DNA from 2 places in the Pseudoalteromonas sp. A22 genome. Region 2 is predicted to be linked to the other one. Evidence: predicted binding sites of a transcription regulator. Region 2 holds the regulator's gene; the other holds the start of a gene.
What was found. The regulator sigma-54, encoded in region 2, starts transcription at its own class of promoters, with help from an activator protein. The targets are predictions, from matches to a motif close to GTTGGCACGNNNNTNGNNT.

Region 1 (5,406 bases), 1.8 Mb from region 2:
TTGATCACTCAAGCTTTAGAGCGCTACGACTATGTGGTTGCTCGCGCAGCTGAAATCTTGGGCGTTCGCCGAACAACATTAGTTGAGAAGATGAAAAAGTATAATCTCAATCGTGATTGATAGTTCATCAATTACTACCTAACCTGAACTCGGGATAAGAAGTAAGTTAATCCACTAAAATCACTAAATTCAAAAGCGAAGTATCACTCTAGCCAGAAGTTATTTCTTAATACAAGGCAAATTTGTGCGTCAATAGCTGGCCTATTGCAAGCAAATTTAACGCAGTAGTAAGGGATAACAGCTGCTAGAGAACAAGTTGTTATTCCAAGTTCAGGTTACCTAATCAACTCAGCAAGGCCACTTAATACGCGGCCTTGTACTTTATTGTTTAAAGTTGAGTAAAATCCAAGTCTTGATAACTGGCAATAATGGTTTGTTTGCAAAAGCAGTTATCGGCATGGTCGTTAACCATGCCGCAAGCTTGCATATGTGCATACACTGTGGTTGAACCTAAAAACTTAAATCCACGTTTTTTTAAGTCCTTGGCAAATTTGTCGCTGATTTCACTGGTGGCAACGGCATCGTGTTTGTCACGCATGGGGTTGATAACAGGCTTGTAATTAACAAATTGCCACTGGTATTTTGCAAAGCTGCCAAACTCTTGCTGAATTTCAATAAATCGCTTAGCGTTGTTTATCGTTGCTGCGATTTTTGCGCGGTTTCTGATAATTCCGTCACATGCTAATAGCCGCTCGATATCTTGCTCTGTCATCAGGCTCACTTTGTGTACATCAAAATCGTGGAATGCTTTTCTATAGCCTTCACGTTTTTTCAAAATGGTATACCAGCTTAAGCCAGCTTGTGCAGATTCCAATGTGATAAACTCAAACAAGCTCTGGTCATCCAGTACAGGTCTTCCCCATTCCTTATCATGGTATTCAACATAATCGGGTTTGCTCTCGTCCACCCAGCCGCATCGTATTGTCATTGTTGGCTCTCTTCTATCTAATTGTGAATATGAATAAGCTAAATGATTTACTACGCTAACTACTCATTGCGGCATCACATTTGGCTTTCAAAAACTCTAGCATAACGCTGTATATAAAAACAGTGTCAATAAATTGATATTGTTAAGTGTTATATAACTCTATGTTTTAAATGAAATATAAAGTTGGATCGTTTTTTGCTTTTATCCATTGAGTTTATTTTTAAGAGAGCGGAAAAATGGCATTAGCACATGTTATTAATCCACAATTTGTACCAACGACGAATCGCTACAACCCCTGTTTGCTGCAAGAAGCCTACGTCGGTGAGCTAAGCGACCTTAGGCAGCAGGCGAGTTGGTTAAGCCATCTTGTTGATACTATGCCTGCGGGTGTCGTGGTACTTGATGGTCAAGGTATGATTGCCAAGGCGAATCAAATTGCGATGGATATGTTGGGTGAACCACTCGAAGGTGAAAAGTGGTTTAGCGTTATTCAGCGTTCATTTCGACCACAGCAGGACGATGGTCATGAAGTCTCTCTTAAAGATGGCAGAAGAATTAAGTTAGATATTACCGCGCTAACACCAGAACCTGGGCAACTCATTTTGATGACAGATCTCACCGAGACGCGCCGGCTTCAAAGCCGTGTTGCGCATATGCAAAGGTTAAGTGCGTTAGGAAAAATGGTTGCTTCATTGGCGCATCAAGTGCGTACGCCGTTATCGGCTGCGATGTTATATGGTGCAAACCTAGGTGCAGCTAATCTTCCTTCGGCTTCTCGAGAAAAGTTTCACGATAAGTTGATGTCTCGGTTAAAAGACTTAGAAAGCCAAGTTAATGACATGCTGTTGTTTGCTAAAAGCGGTGAACAACAAGTGGTTGAGCGAGTGTCAATGCAACAATTATTAAGTGAAGTCAAAGCGGGTGCTGACGCTATGGTTGAGCTTAACCAAGCAAAATTGGAAGCATTTTTACCCGAGCCAGATATCGAAATATTAGGTAATCGTACTGCGCTTGCAAGTGCGATCCAAAACCTGATCCACAACAGTATTCAAATAATTGGCAGTGCGGCACACATTGAACTTAATGCAGAGCGCGAGCCGTGTGGCGAGTATGTACGTATCTCAGTTGTTGATAATGGTCCTGGTATTGATGAAACCTTAGTAGACAAGTTGTTTGAACCATTTTTTACAACTAAGTCGCAGGGGACTGGGCTAGGACTTGCGGTGGTTAATTCGGTCGCTAACGCGCACAAAGGGTTTGCGCAGGCAGACAATGTTGAAGGTAAGGGCGCACGTTTTAGCTTGGTACTACCACTAATTGAGGCGGAGGAACTATGAGTAACAGAGTTTTAGTTGTTGAAGATGATGCTGGTTTAAGAGAAGCACTTATCGATACATTGCAGCTTTCAAATATCGAGTGCGTAGAAGCAAGTTGTGCGGAACAAGCCGTTTTATTGCTAAAGCAGGAAACCTTTTCTTTGGTGGTGAGTGATGTGCAAATGGGTGCCATGAGTGGGCTTGACTTGTTAAAGACCATTAAACTCAACTATCCCGAATTACCGGTATTGATGATGACAGCATACGCGACCATTGATGATGCGGTTGAGGCGATGAGATTGGGTGCCATCGACTATATGGCTAAGCCATTTGCGCCTGAAGTATTGCTTAATATGGTTGGACGTTATCTACCTGAGAAGGAAAAAGAGACAGATGGCCCCATTGTTGCCGATCCCAAGAGTATTAAACTACTTGAACTGGCTGCAAAAGTAGCTAAGTCGGATGCCAGCGTGATGGTACTTGGACCAAGCGGTTCGGGTAAAGAAGTGTTGGCTCGCTATATTCACGATAAATCCGACAGAGCAGACGAGCCTTTTATCGCAATTAACTGCGCTGCAATCCCAGAAAATATGCTCGAAGCGACTCTATTTGGTTACGAAAAGGGGGCGTTTACAGGTGCCATTCAAGCGTGTCCTGGAAAATTTGAGCAAGCACAAAAGGGAACGATTTTGCTTGATGAGATCACAGAGATGGATTTGGGATTACAAGCAAAATTACTTCGCGTATTACAAGAGCGGGAAGTAGAGCGTTTAGGCAGTAGAAAAACCATTTCACTGGACGTCAGAGTGTTGGCAACCAGTAACCGCGATTTAAAAGAAGCGGTGGAGGATGGGGTATTTAGAGAAGATTTATATTATCGCCTCAATGTTTTCCCACTAGAGTGGTTGCCACTGAAGGACAGAGCGGGTGATATCGCAGTGTTAGCCGAGCATTTGTTGGTAAGACATACGCAAAAAGCAGGCAAGCCAACACCTATATTAAGCAGCGGTGCAAAGCACAAGCTCAGTTCGCATAGTTGGCCTGGAAACGTAAGAGAGCTAGATAACGTTATTCAACGTGCCCTGATTTTGTTCCAAGGTAATGAAATTCAAGAAGATGATATTTTTATCGAAAATTTCTCGCCGATGGCTTTGATTGAATCTGCACCACTTGTAAATAATGATGCATCAGCTTTAATGGAGCGCTCACAAGGTGAGGATGAAATCATTAGCTATAAAGATGAGCTACAGGATAAAGAACACCAAATTATTTTAGATACGCTGGCAAAGTTTAACGGTAAACGCAAAGAGGTGGCGGAGGTATTAGGTATGAGTCCTCGCACACTTCGCTACAAGCTGGCAAAAATGCGAGATTTAGGGATTGCGCTACCCGCTTAACCTAAGTTAGCTGAGCTTAAAAAACAATGAGTTAGTTCGTTGCTTATCCAAACCTCAGGCTAAGCTTTATCTGTTAATTCAAATTTAATCAGGTGCCTATAAAGATCAGCAGATCTTAGGCGCCTAGTTTTCACTTCTATGTACTGCCAATTTTTCGACATGATTAAAATCCCATAAGGTGTTGAAAATAAAAGATTTTAAGTTGGCACGTTTTCTGCTTTATTACAGGTAAGTAAGAGTTATTTTGAGTAAAGCATCATGAAAGTACAATCATCAGCGCTATTTCAAGAAATGCAGGCAATGGCTGCAGAAGCGACGAGAAACACACAGCCATCAGTGCAGCCGGTTAAGACTGCGGCATCTTCATCGGCTCAGTTTGGCGATTTACTCTCAGACGCACTTAATACGGTTCATGGCTTACAACAAGAAGCGAAACAAAAAGTCACCGCTGTTGAAATGGGTGACAGAAGCGTTTCTCTTGCAGAAGCCATGATAGCGAAACAAAAATCGTCGGTCGCTTTTGAGGCAACAGTGCAAGTTCGTAATAAACTTGTTGAGGCCTATAAAGAAATCATGAGCATGCCAGTTTAATTGAGTGACTGTGGAGAGTAATCGTGGCTACTAATCAATCAACAGATCTTACGCTTTCCGATGCAGCGCTGAATAATGACAGCGGATCGGATGAGCAACAAGAGCAAAAATCAGGCTACTTCAGTGCGCTAAGCGGTGTTGATATGTTGCGCCAGGTTACTCTGGTTATTGCCCTCGCTATTTGTTTAGCAATCGCAATCTTTATTATCATTTGGGCGCGCCAACCAGATATGCGCCCACTTGGTAAATACCCAACAGAAGAACTCGTCGAAACGTTAGACTTTTTAGATCAACAGAAAATTGAATACCAATTAGATGGTAATACCATTTTAGTCGCTGAGTCGGACTATCAAGACATAAAACTACGCATGGCGCGTGACGGTTTTACCCAATCTCCGAGTTCTGGCACTGATATTCTGATGCAAGATATGGGTTTTGGTGTTAGCCAACGTCTTGAAAGAGAGCGCTTAAAGCATAGCCGTGAGCAACAACTTGCAAGAACAATTGAAGAGTTACAAGACGTAAATCGTGCAAAAGTGTTGCTTGCAATACCAAAAGAAAACGTCTTTGCACGTCGCGAGAAAAAGCCCTCAGCAACCGTAGTTATTACCCTTAAACGTGGCAAAACGCTTGGCGGCGAAGAAGTTGATTCAATCGTAGACATCGTGGCATCAGCGGTACAAGGTCTAGAGCCTTCACGCGTGACCGTCACCGATCAAAACGGCCGCCTACTCAACTCCGGTTCTCAAGACTCTTTAGCTGCACGCTCGAGAAAAGAGTATGAAATTGAGCGTAAGCGTGAACAAGAATATCTAGAAAAAATTGATAGCATCCTGATCCCAACTGTAGGTCTTGGTAACTTTACCGCTCAGGTTGACTTAACGATGGACTTTAGTGCAGTTGAAGAAACACAAAAACGTTATAACCCAGATTTACCTGCGGTTCGTAGCGAAACAACCTATGAAGAAAATAATATTGGTGGTTTAGCTGTAGGTATTCCGGGAGCACTGACTAATCAGCCTCCAGTGAACTCAAATATCCCAGAGGTTGCAGGGCAAGGCGGCAATGGTCAAAGTGCAACACCAAGCAGCAATCAAAAAGAAGCAACCCGTAA
Region 2 (5,406 bases):
CCTTTTTGATAATAGTGTTGGCTAACGTGATTAAGTTAACCCTATTCATTTATTTTATCGCAGAAATCAATTTCTTAATTTGAATTTTATTCGTGTTGTTTCTGCTGGTGGGTTGTTATCGTTAATACACGTTAAAGGTGTACGCAACGATAAAGTAGGATTTTCTCGGCAACTCGCTTTACTGCACGAGAGAAACCTAAATTGGTATTACAGTGTAACTCAGTTTATTGGGAACTACCAAGGTTTACGCTTAATTATGAGAGACTTATTATACCAATTCGATTAATTAAGTGATCTATTTTTAAGCGAGAAAACCTTGTCGATAACACGGCGAAAATTTTGCTATTTAGTTGTTCTAAATGAGAAATTTTTAACACAGTTAGCGTCAGGTTTGCTCCTTCAAATTGAGTAAGTATTAAGACTAATTGGTATTAGACCAGTCTGGTTACGGAGGGGGAGATTAGCAGGGACTAAATGAATCAGACCTTAGTGCTATTTTGGTGCTAGTAGCCCAAGTTACTCGGATTCATTAAATTTATTTTCTATTAGTCCGCCAATGGCGTCTAGTGCATACTGAGCATCAGGACCTTCACAAACCACTCGGACTTCTTTCCCTTGGCTGCTTTCAAGTAACAACAGCGCTAGTACGCTGTCAGCAGCTGCACTTTTGTCTCCTTGATATAAGGTCACTTCGGCATCAAATTGGGTTGCTAATTGTGCAAGAACCGTCGCTGCTCTAGCGTGCAGACCAAGCTTGTTCTGGATTAAAAACGTATCTTCTAACATTTAACCCTCTTGCTCACGGTGGCGAATTTTGACGTTGGGATGGGTTTTAGCAAAACGCTCACCAATGGTTTGCGCTAAATATACCGAGCGATGTTGCCCACCTGTACATCCTATTGCAATCGTTAGATAACTGCGATTGTTACGCTCTAAGTGTGGTAACCAAGTTTGTACAAAGGTTTGGATCTGCCAAGTAAACTTTTGCACGATGCTGTGACTCGACAAATAGTCTTTGACTGGCTGATCTAGGCCAGTTAGCGGCTTAAGCTCAGGCTCCCAATGTGGGTTGGGCAAAAAGCGCGCATCAAAAACGTAATCCGCTTGTTTTGGGATACCGTGTTTAAAGCCGAAAGATTCAAAGGTAATAATGAGTTGTTTGTCTTTTTTACCTAAGATTTTTTCGCGGATATCTTCTGCAAGTTGATGAACGCTCAGGCCTGTAGTATCAATGAGAAAATCGGCGCGAGTGATCAATACGTCTAACAATTCCCGTTCTTTCTTTATTGCAACATCTAGTGGAAGATTATGCAGTGAAAGAGGGTGCAAACGGCGTGTTTCTGAGAAGCGTTTTATCAGGGTTTGATCGTCACTGTCTAAATAAAACAGGGTAGGTTTGGCAAAGCCTGGTAAGTATTCAAGAATGTCATTAAACTCGTCCTGTTCTTTAGGTAAGTTTCTGACATCAATACTGACTGCTATTTTATTATAATTGTCCGAAACGCTGCGGACTAAAGACGGCAGCAAATTGACCGGAATGTTATCTACACAATAGTAGCCTAAGTCTTCCAATACTCGAAGCGCTACAGATTTACCAGAGCCTGAGCGGCCACTGATAATGATAAGCTCGAGTCCTTTTTCTTCATCACTCATCAAGTTCACCTTGGATCACTGCATATAACTCATCGTCACTTTTTGCTTGTCTAAGCATTTTGCAAAAAGACTTGTCTTTGAGTGTATCAGCAATCGCCGCTAAGGTCTTCAGGTGCTGTTGATTATCACCTTCGGGTACGATGAACGCGACAAAAATATCGACAGGCTGCTTATCTATGGCTTCAAACTGGATCCCTTGCTCGCTGACAAGCACCATTGCAAGGATTTTATCCAAACCTTCAAGTCGACCATGGGGAATGGCAATGCCTTTACCGATCCCTGTGCTGCCTAATTTCTCTCGCGCCATTAAAGCGTCCAAGATAGCATGCTGACTGGTATTTGGAATTTGGCTATGAGCCAGTTCGCTGATGTATTCTAAAATACGTTTTTTGCTATTAAAAAGGACCGCAGCTTTACTGCAGTCCTTGTTCACTAATTCACTTAATTTCATCTTAGTGTCGAGTGAGCTTCTCTTTGTGTTTAATAACTTGACGATCTAGCTTGTCGATAAGGCCATCAATTGCGGCATACATATCTTGATGCTCTGTTGATGCAAATAGCTCGCCGCCGTTTACGTGTAATGTTGCTTCTGCTTTTTGTACTAGTTTCTCGACATCAAGGATCACATGCACGTTATTGATATGATCAAAGTGCCTTTCTAGCTTCGCAAACTTGTTGGTGACATAGTCTCTTAATGAGTCAGTAATTTCTACATGGCGACCAGTTAGATTTAGTTGCATAAGCATTTTTCCTTCTTGGGTTTTACGTCTTATATCAAGCTTTTACGCTGATTTGACGGTGGAATGGCTAGGGATTCACGATATTTTGCAATCGTGCGTCTCGCTACCTTAATTCCTTGCTCAGCTAAAATATCTGCAATTTTGCTGTCACTCAATGGCTTAGCGGTATTTTCTGCAGCTATCAGCTTTTTGATAAGTGCTCTAATTGCTGTAGAGGAGCACTCACCTCCATTTTCTGTACTTACATGGCTAGAGAAGAAATACTTCAGCTCAAATATTCCCCGAGGTGTATGCATGTATTTTTGTGTTGTCACACGGGAAATTGTGGACTCATGCATCTCAACCATTTCAGCAACATCATTTAGCACCATAGGGCGCATTGCTTCGGGGCCATGTTCAAAGAATGCCTGTTGTTGTTGCACAATGCAATTGGTAACTTTTAATAATGTATCATTTCGGCTTTCTAAGCTTTTAATAAACCACTTTGCTTCTTGTAAATGTGAGCGAATAAACTGACTATCCGTACTGGATTTCGCTGTTCTAGACATCGCAGCGTAATGGTCGTTTACTCTTATTTTAGGCATAGCATCAGGATTTAGCTCTACGACCCAACGACCTTTTACTTTTTTCACCGATACGTCAGGGATCACATATTCAGGCTCTTCATGAATAATGCTTGCCGCTGGTTTTGGGTTAAGGCTATGAATTAACGTCATGACCTCTTTGAGATCGGCTTCTTTAAGGCGCGTTTTCTTTGCCAAAGTTCGATAGTCACGGCTGGCAAGCAAGTCGATATGCTCTGTCAGAATCATTTTTGTTTCGGCAATCCATGGCGTATCCGGAGCGAACTGATTTAGCTGAATACACAAGCATTCTTGTAAACTACGCGCTGCGATACCGACAGGATCGAAAAGTTGAATACGTTTGAGCACGGCTTCGACTTCATCCAGCTCAATAGGCTCTTCGCTACTCTCGTCATTAATGCTTTCTAAAATGTCTTCGCAAGACAGTGTTAAAATGCCTGACAGGTCGACCGCTTCAATAATCGCAATCGCAATCGCTCTATCTGTTGGACTAAATGGTGTCAGCTCAAGTTGCCACATGAGATAGTCGTGGAGAGATTCAGAGGTTTCCCCTTGATAAACATTATCGTCATCAGGAAGTGGGCCTGAACTTGCAGCGGGTGCTGCGCTCATATATTCATCCCAAGTGACATCCATGGCAAGGTCATCACTGACAGTGTCTTTGCTCATGGCGGTATCTGAGTCTATTTCATAGTCACTAACCTGCGCTTCATCGCTTGAATCTTGATTGTCGTCAGCACTACTTTTTTCTTGGCTGTGTTGGTCAGCGTTTTCGCCGTCAGTATTATCACCTTCTTCCACTTCCAACAATGGATTGCTGTCTAATGCTTCTTGTATTTCTTGTTGCAGATCCAATGTACTAAGCTGCAGCAAGCGAATGGCTTGTTGCAGTTGTGGAGTCATTGTAAGTTGCTGCCCCATGCGCAGCTGTAATGATTGCCTCATGTATCTCTAACAATCCTTTTTAACAGTTATTAATACTACGTCTTAACTATAGCTTGAATTGTTCGCCTAGGTAGACATCTCTTACGGTTTGATCTGCCAAAACATGTTCTGGCGTGCCTGCAGCGATTAACTCACCATGTGAAACGATGTAGGCTTTTTCACATACGTCCAGTGTTTCTCTAACGTTATGATCGGTGATTAGCACACCGATACCGCGGTTTTTTAGGTGCTCTATGATTGTCTTTATATCTAACACCGAAATAGGATCAACACCAGCAAAAGGTTCATCTAACAGGATAAACTTAGGATTAGCGGCTAAAGCGCGAGCAATCTCTACGCGTCTTCTTTCGCCTCCCGATAATGCCATGCCCTGTGAGTCACGGATGTGTTGAATATTAAACTCATCCAGTAACTCATTGAGTTCAGCTTCTCTCTCAACTTTAGATAAGTCTTTTCGAGTTTCTAAAATCGCCATCAAATTTTGATAGACCGTGAGTTTTCTAAAGATTGAAGACTCTTGCGGTAGATAGCCAATACCAAGTCGCGCGCGGCTGTGCATCGGTAGCAAAGTGATATCTTCATCATCAATCTGAATAAAACCTTTGTCGCTTGGTACTAACCCTACAATCATGTAGAACGTAGTGGTTTTACCTGCACCATTTGGTCCTAATAAGCCTACAATGCTGCCAGCCTTAACACTTAAGCCAACATTTTTGACGACTTCACGACCTTTATAACTCTTTGCTAGACCAGTTGCTTTGAGCTCGCTCATTAATTGTTACCTTCTTCCTGCGCTTTTTTATCTTTTGCGTTTTTTTTGTCATCAACAGGAACAAGGATGGTTCTTACCCGAGAATCTTCTTGGTCTGAGCGCTCAGCACTGATCAATTGCTTTTCAATGTCATAGGTGATGACTTGCGCATTGATTTTTTGCCCAGTTTGATTGATTTCCGCATCGCCAGAAATGACTAAGGTGCCTTTCGCAACGTCGTAACGAATTTCGTTTGCTTTGGCTTCTAGCAAATTACCATCAGGTTGACGTTCGCTGAAAATAGCTGGGCTGCCAGTTGCAACAAGCAGTTGCTTGTTAGTACCAAGCTCCGCGCGGCGGTGGACTTCTAGGCGATCGGCATTTATTTTTCTGTTGCCATGAATAATAACAACATTCTGTTCAAAAATACCGATGTTGCTTTGCAGTTGAGCTTGCTGACGGCCAGCATCAATAATGACTTCATTTTGTTCTGCAGCATTTGCTAAAGTAGAACTTGCAAGCAAGCCGATGAAAACTAGTTTGTTAATGATTTTACTGGTCATAATAAATTGTCTTTGTGTGGTTGATGAGTTCGATCACTTGCTTTTGTAGATCCGCATGCAGCCCTTTACCCGTGATCCTAAGACTAGGACCGGTGATAACGACAGGGTGTTCCGATTTCATCAATTTTTGCTTAATTTCAACTCTTACATTATCGGCATTGATATTGGTG

Region 1: a site for sigma-54 is predicted at 3,903-3,921, ahead of fliE (flagellar hook-basal body complex protein FliE). Genes of this name have one in related genera too.

Annotation. Positions count from the first base shown of each region.
Region 1 covers NZ_CP047238.1:1,395,509-1,400,914, forward strand. Annotated here, with positions in the region: gene GSF04_RS11060 (sigma-54 dependent transcriptional regulator) at 1-120, shown strand, start outside; gene GSF04_RS11065 (DNA-3-methyladenine glycosylase I) at 389-988, opposite strand; gene GSF04_RS11070 (ATP-binding protein) at 1,225-2,325, shown strand; gene GSF04_RS11075 (sigma-54 dependent transcriptional regulator) at 2,322-3,701, shown strand; gene fliE (flagellar hook-basal body complex protein FliE) at 3,960-4,292, shown strand; gene fliF (flagellar basal-body MS-ring/collar protein FliF) at 4,313-5,406, shown strand, end outside.
Region 2 covers NZ_CP047238.1:3,663,030-3,668,435, reverse strand. Annotated here, with positions in the region: gene GSF04_RS21460 (HPr family phosphocarrier protein) at 517-786, opposite strand; gene rapZ (RNase adapter RapZ) at 787-1,653, opposite strand; gene ptsN (PTS IIA-like nitrogen regulatory protein PtsN) at 1,646-2,104, opposite strand; gene hpf (ribosome hibernation promoting factor) at 2,106-2,393, opposite strand; gene GSF04_RS21440 (RNA polymerase factor sigma-54) at 2,423-3,922, opposite strand; gene lptB (LPS export ABC transporter ATP-binding protein) at 3,969-4,694, opposite strand; gene lptA (lipopolysaccharide transport periplasmic protein LptA) at 4,694-5,236, opposite strand; gene lptC (LPS export ABC transporter periplasmic protein LptC) at 5,226-5,406, opposite strand, start outside.